3 regions of the Stenotrophomonas sp. S4 genome follow, and region 2 is predicted to be linked to each of the others. Evidence: predicted binding sites of a transcription regulator. Region 2 holds the regulator's gene; each other region holds the start of a gene.
The links. Region 2 encodes FliA, which starts transcription of late flagellar genes. Its sites were predicted from a motif close to TAAAGTTTNNCNNNCNNNGGCCGATAA; they were not measured.
Positions count from the first base shown of each region.

Region 1 (4,916 bases), 900 kb from region 2:
GCCTGGGTGCAGGACTATCCGCGCGGCGGCAACCCGCTGGGCCAGCTGCTGGGCGGCACCTTGTTCATCGCCGCCACCGTGGCCTTCGGCCTGTTCGTCGGCAGCTTCTTCCGCACCCGCGAACGCGCCTTCCAGTACATCATCGCCACCTCGATCCCGCTGTTCTTCCTGGCCAACCTGTCGTGGCCGGCGGTGATGACGCCACAACCGCTGGTCTGGCTGGCGCAGCTGTTGCCGACCACCTCGGGCATCAACCTGATGGTGCGCCTGAACCAGATGGACACCAGCCTGGCCGAAGTCAGCCACGAACTGATCACCCTCACCGCCCTGCTGCTGCTCTACGGCAGCCTCGCCACCTGGCGCCTCCTCGCAAAAAAGGGGACGGAGGGGATTAAGTCGTAAGCGGCCGGTTGGGGGGGATTGCGACTTAATCCCCTCCGTCCCCTTTTCCTGCAACGAAGAACGCCGGCGCGGGGCCGGCGTTCGAGTGCTGCGATGTGGAAGGGGAAAACGGGGTCTGGCAGCGATCGATCAGCGATAGACGCGTTCGCAGCGGCGCTCGACCACGCGGTCGCCGTTCTTCTGCTGGCTGTTGCCCTGGATCTGGCGACCGGCCGCACCACCGGCAACAGCACCTGCCACGGTAGCGAGCTTCTTGCCATTGCCGCCGCCCACCTGGTTGCCCAGCAGGCCACCGATCACCGCGCCGGTGGCAGTACCGGCAATGCGGTTGGGATCGCGCGAGTTGCGCTGCACTTCCACGTTCTTGCAGACCACGCGGCTGCCATCGTTGAATCGGCGTCCTTCATCGCGCGGCCCGTAGGTCTGTGCACCGGCTACCGACGAAGCCGCCAGCAGGGTGCCCAGCACAAGCAGTCGGGTCGAGGTCTTCATGGCCATCTCCTGAGTTCCGGTATGGCGCAAGTGTCCTCCCGCGGTTGGCAACCGGAAGTGAAATGCGCGTGTCCGCCACCTCATCGGCCATCGCGCGTTCAGGAAGAAAATCCGCGCCCATCACGATCAGCCATCGTGATGGGCGCCGTCTCCCTACCGGCGTGCTGCCTTGCTAGAACTCTTCCCAGCCACCGGCGTTGGCCGCCAGTGTCGGTTCGATGCGGGGTGAAAGCGCAGCGGGCCGACGCACTGGAGTGACCGTCGCAGCTACCGCTGCCAATGCAGGGCGTGCCACCGCCGCCGCCGTCGCCGCACCCGTGCGGAACACCGAAACCGCCTCGGCCAGCAGGTTGGCCTGCTCTTCCATCGAGCGTGCCGCTGCACTGGCCTCTTCCACCAGTGCCGCATTCTGCTGCGTGGTCTCGTCCATCTGCACCACCGCCTGGTTCACCTGTTCGATGCCCGAGCTCTGCTCCTGCGAGGCGGCGGAGATATCGGCCATGATGTCGGTCACGCGCTGCACCGACGCCACGATCTCGCCCATCGTGGTGCCAGCCTGGCGAACCAGCGCCGATCCATCGGCGACCTTGCCGACCGAATCCTCGATCAGGCCCTTGATCTCCTTGGCCGCACCGGCCGAGCGCTGGGCCAACGTGCGCACCTCACTGGCCACCACCGCAAAGCCCCTGCCCTGCTCGCCGGCGCGCGCAGCTTCCACCGCCGCGTTCAACGCCAGGATGTTGGTCTGGAAGGCGATACCGTCGATGACCGAGATGATCTCGGCGATCTTCTTCGACGAGGCTTCGATGGCCGACATCGTGGTGACCACCTGTCCGACCACCTCGCCGCCCTGCGAGGCGACACCGTGCGCGCCGATGGCAAGCTGGTTGGCCTGGCGGGCATGCTCGGCGTTCTGCTTCACGGTAGAGGTCAGCTCCTCCATCGACGCAGCCGTCTCTTCCAGGTTCGCCGCCTGCTGCTCGGTGCGCCGCGACAGATCGGTGTTGCCCGAGGCGATCTCGCCTGCCGCCAGGTTGATGCTGGACGCGCTGGACTGGATGCGGCCGACAATCTGCTTGAGCTGGTCGACGGTGGCATTGCAGTCATCACGCATGCGGGCGAACACGCCATGGAAGTCGCCCTGCATGCGCACGGTCAGGTCTCCGCGCGAGATCGCCTGCAGCAGGGTCGACACCTGCACCAGGTTCTCGTCGGTGGTCTGCATCAGGCGATTGAGCCCGGTCACCATGTCGCGGAAATCATAGGCGAAGCGATCTTCATCGCCGCGCAGGCTGAAATCGCCCGCCGCCGCTGCCGTCGCCAGCCGGCGGATCTCGCTGTTGATCGCCGACAGGCTGGTCTTGGTCTCGTCCATGGCCTGGGTGATCGCCGCCTTCTCGCCCGGCAGCGGATCCATGTCCACCGACAGGTCGCCACGGGCGTAGTGCTTCATCACCTCGATCAACCGGTTCTGCACCTGCACGTGCGAGCCGACCAGCGCATTGGTCTCATGCACCATGCGCCCGTAGTCGCCGGGAAAGGCACTCTCGTCCATGCGGTAGCTGAGGCTGCCCGCATCGTGCTGGCGCGCCAGCTCACCCTGCGCCGCCATCACCGACTGCAGCTGCGCCTGCATGCGCTGCATCGACCGGAGCAACTGGCTTACCTCATCATTGCCGGAGGCGTCGATGCTGCTGTCCAGCCGCCCGTTGGCGATGCCATCGGCCAGCTTCACCGCCCCTTCCAGCGGACGGGTCAGGCTGCGGGTGATGGCCCACGCGGCCAGTGCGCCGAGAATCAGGCTGAGCACACCGAAGGCGATGGACAGGGTTCCCGTCCACGCTTCCGTGGCGCGGTATTCCTCTCGGCTGCGCGCGGTCAGCGCTTCCTGATGCCGCAGCAATGTCGAGATGGCCTCGTTCCATGCGGTTGCCAGCCCATGCTCGGCGAGCAGTTCCTTGGCCGCGCCGTCGAAATCACCCGCCTTCATGCGCTCGTGAAGATGCTGGGTGGAGGCATCGGTCGCCTTGCGTGCCGCGTCGATCTTCGCAACCAGGGCATCGCCGGTGGCGTCGCGTGGAATCCTGATGTATTTGGCCCAGATACCGTCGTAGGTCCGCGACAGCTCCTGCGCCTTCTGATAATCCTTGTCGAAATCCTCGCCACGCTTGATCACCATCAGCCGGCGGTGCATCAACACTGCGTTGTTGGTATCCAGCATGTCGTTCAACAGCCGCATCTTCACCATGTTGACGTCCACCACTTTCTCGAACTGGGCGGACTTCAGGTGATTCCCGTACAGCACCAGGCCGACGATGGCCACGATGAACAGCAGCAGCAGTCCAAACCCGGCACCCAGCCGGGATCCCACTCGGAGGTTGCGTAAGGCGAGCATCTCAATTCCCTTGATCATGGCCGTACGATCGATGGCGGCGCAGGCAGGGGAAACTTTATGGGTCGATATTATTATATCGATCCAAAACTCTGGAACTGTGCAGACAGATGTGAAATCAGACGACCCATGAAGGCGTTATATCCATAAGGTATATCGCCACGGGTAGCGCGAATGGGATCAGGCCGGGGACTGCCCCCCCGCTATCCGGCATTACGGTGCAGCAGGCCCCGGGAAGACCAGATCCTTTCCGAGCCTTGCCGCATAGACGCTCTCGAACTGGAACGAGAGCACAAATCGAAACCCACACGTCGCGGCGTAGCGCTTTGTGAAGCGGCAGATTTCCTCCCAGGTGCTTTCAAACCCGCTCGCGCGGAAATGAAACGAGCCGAGCAGGCCCACCTGCCACTCGGCTTCAATCCCTTCCGCTACGAGCGCCTCCGGCGGGTCGACGATGCCGAACCCGAAGCCGGTGTTGGACACTGGAAGATATCCATGCAAACCGTCAGCACCGTCGGAGTGCTCGGCCTGGATTGAATCCAGGGCGTGCAGTACGGCGCCCAGGTCGGCACCGGCTTCGACTTCCAGAAACAGCGAAATGCTCATTATCGAACCATCATTCTGAAGCCAACAGCTTCATGACTCGGCATGGCCGCTTTCGTCTTCGGCTTCATTTCTGTCCTGAAGAATTCCTGATTCATACGGACTGCCCCTGCCCACCTCACCCATGGGAGCTCGCAATAATCCGGCTACCGCTTCAGATCAGTGTAGGTAGCACCCATATCCTTTATGCCCTCCTCGCTGTTCCCCATGGACGCTCTCACCGCGTCCAACCAGTCCTCCCACGCACCTGGATCCGTGGGGCTTCGATCCTCCTTAAGACTCCAGCCAAGTGAACCCAGCAGCCCCCCGATCTCATCGCTGGGGCCGCGGGAATAGTCGATCTGGAGGAAGTAGAACATCGCCATGTAGGCTTCCTCGATCGTCAAGAGCTGTTCTTTCACCAATAATCTCCCTGCATGCCCCATTTCCAGAGCGACTCTCGCCGGATGTCAGCGATCACAATCCAATGAGGGTATGCCGGTTGAAGAACCGCATCTTCCCCTCGATCGTGAAGTCCGTGCGCCTGATTTCACCCAGCATCATCTCGCGTTGGGCGTCGTTCAACGTACACGGCTCCAGGACATTGGCCTCCAGCACTTGACCTGGTGGCGCCAAACGCAACTCGACAATGCAGGCATTGCCCTCGGTTGGAACGCCCGCTGGCCACGCCGTCATTGCGATTGCACGCATTTGCTCCTGGTACGCCCCCCGCTCTGCTTCCTCTATCTGCGGGTCCGGCAGATCCGGCGGGTTCGCCGCCACGTACACAGCAGACTGCGTGGGCGTTGGCTCTGATAGCGAACGGACGATCAGATTGATCAGGGTGTTCTGTGAGGCCGTTACCGCCAAGGCGATCACCAGAGCTGTGTAGCTGACACCGCCAGCCTTCTGCAGTTCAAGGTGCCGCCGATGTGCCCCGCGATGCTCGGCATCAACCTTGCGGACAATCCTTCGACAGTGCGCCAGGTACAGCGGATTCGCCAGGATTCCAGCAAGCACGCGAAACACCACGAAAGAAAGCAAAGAC
Region 1 is NZ_CM196188.1:1,343,165-1,348,080, reverse strand. It holds gene ACUZUJ_RS06175 (ABC transporter permease) at 1-402, shown strand, start outside; gene ACUZUJ_RS06170 (glycine zipper 2TM domain-containing protein) at 532-900, opposite strand; gene ACUZUJ_RS06165 (methyl-accepting chemotaxis protein) at 1,067-3,289, opposite strand; gene ACUZUJ_RS06160 (hypothetical protein) at 3,500-3,892, opposite strand; gene ACUZUJ_RS06155 (hypothetical protein) at 4,036-4,290, opposite strand; gene ACUZUJ_RS06150 (DUF2628 domain-containing protein) at 4,346-4,916, opposite strand, start outside.
Region 1: a site for FliA is predicted at 3,321-3,347, ahead of ACUZUJ_RS06165 (methyl-accepting chemotaxis protein). Genes of this name have one in related genera too.

Region 2 (4,916 bases):
TTGCCCACCGGCTGCATGCGGGTACGCATCACCGCCGACTGCAGGCGCGCGGTGGCGATGTCCAGGGTGGACACGGCGCGGTCCAGTTCTTCGTCGCGCAGGCGCGCGCGCAGGGTCTTGAGCCGGTTGCGCGACAGCACCAGTTCGCCGATCAGATTGACGATCGCGTCCAGGCGCTTGGTGTCCACGCGCACGGTATGTTCGGCTTCGGCCAGCGGCTTGGCGGCCGGCTTGGCCGCCGGTGCCGGTGCGGCCGCCGGGCGCGGGGCGGCGATCGGTGCCGGTGCCGCCGTAGCCGCAGGCTTGGCGCCGGGTGCGGCGCCGCCATGCAGCTGGTCGAGCAGAGCTTCGAACTCGTCCTCGCTGATCAGCCCGTCGTCGGCCTTCTTTGCCGGCGCCACCGCGGTCGGTGCGTTGCCGCCGTGCAGCTGGTCGAGCAGGGCCTCGAACTCGTCGTCGGTGATCAGGTCGCTGCCACCCGCAGCGGGAGCTGCTGCGGCGGCGGGTGCAGCCACGGCACCGCCATGCACGTCGAACTGGGCGATCAGGTCCGGCGGTGCATAGCCCGGCTCGGTGCCGGAAGACACGGCATCCAGCATCGACTGCAGGTAGTCCAGCGATTGCTGGGCGGCATCGAAGTGATGGGCCTGCAGCACGGCCTGGCCGGCACGTGCAGCGCCCAGTGCTTCTTCAGCGGCGTGGCACAGCTCGACCATGGCGGTGACACCGAGGAAGCCGGCGCCGCCCTTGAGCGTGTGGTAGCCCCGGAACACCGCGTTGAGCTGTTCGGTGTCCTGCGGTGCCTGTTCCAGCGACACCAGCTGTTCGCCGAGGCGATCCAGGATTTCCTGTGCCTCGATGATGAAATCGGCAGTGATGTCGTCGGATACCGCGCTCATGCTTACAGCCCCAGATCCGACAACAGGTCGTCGGCGTCGTTCTGCGAGACCGCGTGGCGGTCCAGTCCTTTCAGTGCCGGCCCGGCCAGTTCCGGGTCGGTGCGATGCTGTTCCGGCGGCAGGCCGAGTGCGCCGAAGCCTTCGTGCACGCGGCGGACGATGCCGACCACGCGACGGATGATCTGCCCGGTCAGGTCCTGGTAGCTCTGGGTCAGGGCGATCTCGGTGAGGTTGTGGCGGATGCGCTCGAGCTGCGCGTCCTGGCCCGGCTGCAGGCCTTCGGCGCGCAGCTGTTCGGTCAGGCTGCGGCATTCCTCGGCCAGGTCCAGGGTGCGGTGGGTGGCCTGTTCGGTCATCGCCACCACGTGGTCCAGGCGTGCGCAGGCATCGTCCAGTTCGCCGGCTTCGCTGGGCACGGTCGGCAGTTCACCCAGGGCCTGCCCCAGCTCGCGGGCGAGCCGCGAAAGGCCGCTCATCATCGGCTGCGTGCGCAGCGCGACCAGTCCGTCGATGCGTTGCCGCCACGCGGCTTCGTCACCGGACTCCAGTGCGTCCAGGGCTTCCTGCAGGCGCAGGGCGAGGGCGTTCTTGTCGACCGTGGTATCCATCAGGCGCTGGCCGCCAGGCGTTCGAAGATCTTGCCGAGCTTTTCTTCAAGCGTCTGCGCGGTGAACGGCTTGATGATGTAACCATTCACGCCGTTCTGGGCCGCTTCAATGATCTGCTCGCGCTTGGCTTCGGCGGTGACCATCAGTACCGGCAGGGTCTTCAGCTTGGCATCGGCACGGATCGCCTTGAGCAGTTCGATGCCGGTCATCACCGGCATGTTCCAGTCGGTGACGACGAAATCGAACGGCTGGCTCTGCAGCAGCGACAGCGCGGCATGCCCGTCCTCGGCTTCGGCGGTGTTGGTGAAGCCCAGATCGCCCAGCAGGTTCTTGACGATTCGACGCATGGTCGAGAAGTCGTCGACGATCAGGATGCGCATGTTCTTGTTCAAAGCAGAGTTCCTTTGTTGTTCATTCCGGGCGGCCGGGGGCAGCCGCCTCGGGGATGTTCATTCTTCCAGGCCGGCGTCGACGGCCTCGAATATCTTCAGCCGGCCGCGCAGGCGCAGCACGGCCTGGCCGTGGATCTGGCAGACCCGCGATTCGCTCACGCCGAGCACCGCGCCGATCTCCTTCAGGTTCAGCTCCTGCTCGTAGTAGAGCGAGAGCACCAGTTGTTCGCGCTCGGGCAGGTGGCCGATGGCCTTGCCCAGCTCGCGGCCGAACTCGCCGCGCTCCAGCACCTGCTGCGGGGTCGGGCCACCCTGGGCGACGGTGTCCAGTTCGCCCTGGTCTTCGATGCGCGACTCCAGGCTCAGCACCTGGCCACGTGCGGCGTCTTCCATCAGCCGCAGGTATTCGGGCAGCGGCATCTCCATCGCGGCGGCCACTTCGGTGGCGCTGGCGGCACGGCCGGTGCTCTGTTCCAGGCGGCGGATGGTGGCGGCGGCATCGCGGGCACGGCGGTGCACCGAGCGCGGCACCCAGTCGCCACGGCGGATCTCGTCGATCATCGAGCCGCGGATGCGGATCGAGGCATAGGTCTCGAACGACGCGCCCTGGTCGGCGTCATAGCTGCGCGAGGCTTCGATCAGGCCCATCATGCCGGCTTGGATCAGATCATCGACTTCGACGCTGGCCGGCAGGCGCGCGGCCAGGTGGTGGGCGATGCGCCGCACCAGGTCCGAGTGCTGGGCGATGACCTCGTTGGCCGCCGAGCGCTGGACTTCCTTGTACTGGGCTGCGCCTTTCATGCGGCCACCCCGCGCTGCTTGAGAATGCGTTCGAGGAAGAACTCGACACCGCCACGCGGTTCGGTCGGTGCCTGCCAGCGTGCGGTGCGGCGCGCGATCTCGGTGATCGCCAGCGCCGAAGGACTGGACGGATAGGCCTTCACCACCGGCTGCTGGCGCTGCACCGACAGGCGCAGCCAGTCATCCTGCGGTACGCAGCCGAGGTAGTTCAGCGAGACATCGGCGAGGAACTTCTCGCAGACGCGGGTCAGCTTCTCGTACAGCACGCGGCCCTCGTTCGGGTCGCGCACCATGTTGGCCACCACCTGGATGCGGTCCACGCCGCGCTCGCGCGACAGTACCTTGATCAGTGCGTAGGCGTCGGTGATCGAAGCCGGCTCATCGCAGACCACCACCACGGTGTCCTGCGCGGCCTGGCAGAAGGTCAGCACGCCGTCGGTGATGCCGGCGGCGGTATCGACCACCATGATGTCCAGCTCGCGTTCCAGTTCGGAGAACACGTTGACCAGGCCGACATGCTCGGCCGGGGCCAGCTCGGCCATGTGCCGGCGGCCGGATGCGGCCGGGACCACCAGCACGCCGTTCGGGCCTTCGACGATGACGTCGTCCAGCGAGCAGCGGCCAGCAACCAGGTCGGCCAGCGTAAAGGTGGGGTTCAGCCCCAGGATCACGTCGATGTTGGCCAGGCCGAGGTCGGCGTCCAGCAGCAGCGTGCGCTTGCCCATGCCGGCCAGCGCCACGGCCAGGTTGGCGGACACATTCGTCTTGCCCACGCCGCCCTTGCCGCCGGTCACGGCAATGGTGCGCACAGGGCCGAGCGGCTCGCTGCGGGTGGCCGACAGCGGGAAGGTCTTGGTCAGCTTGGCGTACTCACGCGACGGCATGGTTCAACTCCGGGTTGCAGGGCATATCGGCCGCTCGGCGCAAATCTTCAAGGCGAAGTACAAGATTGGCCGCACTGGCCCGGTGCAGGTCCTCCGGGACGTCCTGGCCATCGGTCACCCAGGTGATCGGCAGGGCGTGGTCCACGGCCACCGACAGGGCGTTGCCGAAGCGGCCGGTCTCGTCCAGCTTGCTCAGCACCAGGCCCTGCAGGTTGGCCGCACCGAAGCGGCGCACCACCTCGTCCATGTCGCCGAAGCTGGTGTTGGCCGGCAGCACCAGCAGGGTGCGCACCTGGCGCGCGGCCCGCAGCCACTGCAGCTGGGCGGCCAGCGCACGGTCGCGCGGGCCTAGTCCGGCGGTGTCGATCAGCACCAGCTTGTAGTCCTTCAGGCGTTCCAGCAGCTGGTCCAGGTCGGTGCCGCTGTTGGCCTCGTGCACGGCGATGCCGAGCTGGCGGCCGTAGCCATACAGCTGCTCACGGGCGCCGATGCGGGTGGTGTCGGTGGTGACCAGGGCGACGTCGCGCGGCGCGTGCTTCTCGGCGAAGCGCGAGGCCAGCTTGGCGATGGTGGTGGTCTTGCCGGCGCCGGTCGGGCCGACCAGGGCGATCACACCACCTTCTTCCAGCGGGTCGACCGGGGCGATCGGCAGCTTGCGCGAGATCAGCCCCAGCATCAGGCCGCGGCCGCGGTGGGCCTCGGTCTCCAGCGGGATCTGCATGGCCACGTCGCGGGCCAGGCCGGCATCGAAGCCGTATTCGTCCATCAGGTCCAGCGCGGTGGCGCGCACCGGACAGCCACGCAGGCGCTCGTCGTTGAAGCGGTTCATCTCGCGCTCGATCACCTGGCGCATGCCGGCCACTTCCTGGCGCAGCTGGCGGATCTCGGCGTCGTCCTGGGCGACCACGGTCAGCGTCGGTGCCGGGGCCAGCATCGGGGCCGGGCTGGCCTCGACGACGGCTTCGACCGCTGCCGGTTCGCTGGCGGCGATATCTGGCTGTGCATCGGTCACGACAGCGGTCGGCAGCGGCGGCGGCTGCACGGCCGGCGCCGCGCTTTCGTGATGCGTCTCATGCGGCGGGTCGATCTGGAAGCGGGCGCGGTTGGCCGGTGCGACGATGGCTTCGGCGAACGGGGCGAAGATCTGGTCCGGCAGCGCCGGTTCGTTGACGGCGGCACGCGCCAGGGTGGCGGCGAAGCCGGTGCTGCCGCGGGTCGGCACGATCTCGTCGGCGCTGTCCAGGGTGCGGCCGGTGGCGCCGACGGCGGCGCGGGCGAGGGCGGCGACGGCCGAGGTGGTGGCGGCGACCGGTTCCGGCGCCGGGGTGCTGC
Region 2 is NZ_CM196188.1:2,240,693-2,245,608, forward strand. It holds gene ACUZUJ_RS10460 (chemotaxis protein CheA) at 1-899, opposite strand, end outside; gene ACUZUJ_RS10465 (protein phosphatase CheZ) at 902-1,507, opposite strand; gene cheY (chemotaxis response regulator CheY) at 1,507-1,899, opposite strand; gene ACUZUJ_RS10475 (RNA polymerase sigma factor FliA) at 1,957-2,700, opposite strand; gene ACUZUJ_RS10480 (MinD/ParA family ATP-binding protein) at 2,697-3,584, opposite strand; gene flhF (flagellar biosynthesis GTPase FlhF) at 3,571-4,916, opposite strand, start outside.

Region 3 (4,916 bases), 870 kb from region 2:
GCGGGGGAGACTATTACGGTGTTTATAACATTGCAGGCCACGCGGTCCCTCACCGGGCATGGCCCGGCGCTACCGGAGCGTGGCCGGCAGCGCCAGGCCGCGCCTGGCGAACGCAGCGGACCGACGTCCGCGTGCGGTCAGAACCCGAAGCGCAGGCTGGCCCAGTACGCGCGGCCCGGCTCGTTGTAGGTCGCCGCGCCGGCATCGCTGCTGTTGGCCTCGCGGAACAGGCGCTTGTCGGCCAGGTTGTTCACGCCGAAGCCGAAGCTGACCGTCTCGGTCACCTTGTAGCGCGCGCTCACGCCCCAGATGTTGTAGGCGCCGCGGTCCTGCAGTGCGATCGACGCATCGCAGCTGCCGGTGCAGCGCGGATCGTTGTTGATGTTGGTGGTGGCCGGCTTCTGCTTGCCGTAGAAGGTGCCGGTCAGCAGCACCGACAGCTTGTCGGTGGCCTGCCAGTCCAGCATCGTGTTGATCGTGTACTTCGGGATCACTGACAGCGGCTGGCCGGTGCTCTTGTTCTCGTTCTCCACCATGTACGTGAAGTTGTTGCTCCACTTCAGGCGGCTGCCCTGCTCGCCCAGCAGCGGAATCACCAGGTTGCCTTCAAGCCCCTGCACGATCGCCTTCGGCGCGTTCTCCCAGCGGAAGATGCGGCCGCGGCCATCGGCGGTCAGGCCGATCTGGTCGTAGCCGGCCTGGATCTTGTCCTTGTAGTCGTTGTGGAAGTAGGTCAGCGACGCCTGCCAGCCGCTCTGCGGCGCCCACTCGATGCCCAGTTCCTTGTTGATGCTGGTTTCGGCCTTCAGGTCCGCATTGCCGCGCATGTAGCAGCCGGCCCCCAGGCTCGGCAGTGCATTCGGGCAGCCATTGCCACGGGTGTAGTACAAGTAGTCCGGGTTCGACTGGTACAGGTTCGGCGCCTTGAACGCACGCGCGATGCCGCCCTTCACCACCCAGTCGCTGTTGATGCGGAACTGCGCATTGAGGCTGGGGCTGGTGTTGTTGCCGAACTGGCTGTGGTGGTCGAAGCGCAGCCCCGGGGTAACGATCCAGCGCTCACCCAGGTAGATGTTGTCTTCCACGAATACGGCGGTGGTCTGCGCATCGGCCTTGCCGCGCGCACGGTCGGCCGACAGCCCCGGGAAGCCGCCGCCGCTGCTGCTGGACTGGCTCATCGAATACGGGTCGGTCAGGCGGCTGTCCAGGTATTCAAAGCCCAACGTCCAGATGTTCTCGGCGCCACCCAGCGTGGTCGGGAAGCTCACTTCGCCATCCAGCTGGTAGTTGCGCAGGCGCGAGGTCGACCAGTCGGTGCCGTTGAAGCTGCCTTCCGGGCCACCGGCCAGGCCTTCATTGATGCGCGAGTTGTTCACCGCTTCCACTGCGGCCGTCACCCGCGATGTCACATCGCCCCAGCGTCCGCGATGGGTGATCGCGCCGGTATTGCGGTACATGCGGTTGGTTTCCGCCTTGCCCTCGGCCAGGGCGGCCAGGTCGATGCCGGTCGAGGTGCCGGTGGTGCTGACGGCGCGGTCACCGGCGTAGATGTTGCCCTGGCGGCTGGTGCCGGCTTCGAACTCCACCACCTGGTCGGCGGTGATGTCCCAGCGCAGCAACGCGTTGACGTCGCGGTTCTTGACGCCCTCGCGGCCAGCCGGCGGCACCGCGTTCGGGTTGGTCGCGTACTGGCGGTTGAGGTCCAGCGAGTCCGCGTCGGTCTTGTTGAGGTTGCCGTACAGGCGGAACGACAGGGTGTCGGTCATCGGCCCACTGAGCTGCAGGCCGACGCGCTCGCTGCCGCCTTCGGCGCTGTGTTCGGGCACCAGTCCGTACAGATCGACCGCGCCGGTCAGGTCGCCGGTCGGGCGCTTGGTGATGATGTTGACCACGCCGCCGGATGCACCGGAGCCATAGCGCGCCGCCGCCGGGCCGCGCAGCACCTCGATGCGTTCGATCATTTCCGCCGGCACCCAGTTGGTATCGCCGCGCGTATTGCGCTCACCGCTGCGGCCCATGCGCACGGCGTCACGCGCACCGATGCGCTTGCCATCGACCAGGATCAGCGTGTTCTCCGGGCCCATGCCGCGCAGGTCGATCTGGCGGTTGTTGCCGTACTGGCCCGAGGCGCTGTTGCCGGTGAGGTTGACGCCCGGCATGGTGCGCAGCAGTTCGGCGATGTCGTTGGCCGGCGGGCGCTTGGCGATGTCCTCGGCGGTGATGGTCGAAGTGCCCAACGCCTGGCGGGCGATCTGCGAGGCGGTGACATGCACCGTGTCGATATCGGTGGCGTCGGTTTCAGCCTGGGCGGTCAGGGCGCTACCCGCCAGCAGGGCGGCAACAGCGAGCGCCAGCGGGCGCGGCGAAAGGACAACGGCAGGAGACATGATCTGGACCTTCTGGCAGGGCAACGGGGCCTCTGGCAAAGGGCTTGAGGCAACGACGAGGGGGAGGCGGAACAGTCCTGCAGTCGCCTGCGGTCCGATCCGTGCGCGCATTCTCCCATCAATGCGAGTGATTCTCAAATGCGTTCACTCATTGCCGCAGCGACGCCGATGTGCTTTGCGCACTGTGCAACCCTGCACCGCGCGTAAACTGACCGGCTAACCCGCCATCAACCGTATGCCGCCGCGGCCGATACCCGTGGTTTGCCGTACGCAGTCAGAGATCGACGTGGAACCACCCCAATTGGACGATGCCAGCCAGCCGCTGGCCGAGGCCTGGCAACACTGCCTGCAACAGGCCGGCCCTGCCGCCACCGCGCTGCTGCACGCCGCCGCCGCCGATGCCCCGCCGGCGCTGGCCCAACGCTTCTACGAAGTACTGCTGCAGGACGGACGTGCACGCCGCTTCCTGTCCCACGATCAGGTCAAGCAGCGCCTGCAGCCAGCCATGCAGCGCTGGCTGGTGCAGCTGCTGACCACCGATGCCGACGGCATTGCCGCCACCGTCGCCTCGCAGCGGGTGATCGGCGATGTGCATGCCCGGGTCGGCATTCCGGTCGATCTGGTGACCCGTGGCGCACGCGTGCTCAAGCACGAGCTGTTCGTGCGCCTGCGCGATGATGCGCCCGACAGCGCCACCGCGTTCGCCGCCATCGACTGCCTCAGCGCGATCATGGACATCGCCATGGAAGGCATGACCCTGGCCTACACCCACGCCCGCGAGCGCTCGACCCGTGCCGATGCTGCGTACCGGCTGTTCTCGCTGGTGCAGAACGTCGGCACCGAACGCGAGCGCCAGCGCGCACTGCTGCTGGACTGGGAGAACGCCCTGCTCTACGCGTTGGCCGGTCATGTGCAGGCCAGCGACAGCGCCAGCCTGGCCACATCGGAGTTCGGCCTGTGGTTCACCCACAAGGGCATCCCCAGCTTCGGCGAGAGCAGCGAGACCCAGCAGGTCGGCCAGCTGATGGCCCGCATCGACAGCAACCTGCAGCGGGCAAGCCACGATGCTCCACCACAGCGACTGGCGGTGCTGCCGGCCATCCGCGAGGACCTGGCCGCCATCCGCACGCTGATGACGCTGCTGTTCGAGCGCATCGGTGAACTGGATGCCGGCAGCGATGCCCTGACCAACCTGCTCAACCGCCGCTTCCTGCCTACCGTGCTGCGCCGGGAGATCGAACTGGCCACGCGCAACCGCACGCCGTTCTCGCTGCTGCTGCTCGACCTGGATCACTTCAAGGCGATCAACGACGGCCACGGCCACGATGCCGGCGACCGCGCGTTGCAGCACGTCGCCGGCCTGCTCGGCCAGCTCACGCGCGGCAGCGACTACCTGTTCCGCTATGGCGGCGAGGAATTCGTGGTGGTGCTGGTCGCGGCCAGCGAGTCGCAGGCCTCGGTGATCGCTGAGAGCCTGCGCCGGCAGATCGCACACTCGCCGGTGGCACTGGCCAATGGCCAGGTACTGTCACTGACCGCCAGCATCGGTGTGGCCGGCCATGACGGCCACCCGGACTACGAACGGCTGATGGCACGTGCCGACGCAGCGATGTACGAGGCCAAGCGCAGTGGCCGCAACCGCGTGGTGGTGGCCAGTGCGGACCTGCAGGAAGCCCCGGGACGGCGCGCGCTGCAACGGTAATCCAGCGCGGACGGTAACCGAGGGGTAGAGTCGACTGCCAGTCGACTATCGCGCGCAGCGCGGGCTTTTCGCGATCCGCGGGAAGTGCAGTCGACCAACAGTCGCCTCTACCGACAGCCGGCACTACCGATACGGGAGCCAGCCGCTGCTTTCATCGCCACCACCCGCCACGCGGCCCACCACAGCAATGCCAGCAACGCGATGCCTGCACCCAGCAGGCACACGGCAGGCCAGCCATGCCGGGCCTGCATCCAGGGCCCGGCAGCCGCACCGGCACCACTGCCCACCGCATAGAACAGCATGTACAGCGCCACCAGGCGCCCATGCTGTTCTGCCGGTGCACGCAGCAGCAGCGCCTGGTTCGATACGTGCAGTGCCTGCCCACCGAGGTCGAGCGCGATCACGCCCAACAGCAGCAACGACAGCGACTGCGGCAGGCCCAGCAGCGGCCACCACGCGGCCAGCATCAGCAGCAACGCGCCAAGACTGACCCGATCGGCGAAACCGCGGTCCATCCAGTGCCCAACCCGCGCCGCCATCAATGCGCCCACTACGCCGGCCAGGCCGAGCGCACCGATGGCCGCGGTGGACCACTGCAGCGGAGGCGCCGACAAGGGCATCGGCACCGCCGCCCAGAACACGTTGAGGCCAGCAAACAGCAGCAACGCCAGCGGCCCACGCTCGCGCAGACTGCGGTCCCGGCGCAGCATGCCCAGCATCGAACCCAGCAGTGCGGACCAGCGCGGCGGTACCGCCGGTACCGGCACCGCCGGCAGGCGCCGCCACAACAGCACGGCCAAGGCCGCCATCATCGCTGCCGACAGCAG
Region 3 is NZ_CM196188.1:1,367,321-1,372,236, reverse strand. It holds gene ACUZUJ_RS06290 (TonB-dependent siderophore receptor) at 138-2,387, opposite strand; gene ACUZUJ_RS06285 (GGDEF domain-containing protein) at 2,674-4,089, shown strand; gene ACUZUJ_RS06280 (MFS transporter) at 4,197-4,916, opposite strand, start outside.
Region 3: a site for FliA is predicted at 2,615-2,641, ahead of ACUZUJ_RS06285 (GGDEF domain-containing protein). Genes of this name have one in related genera too.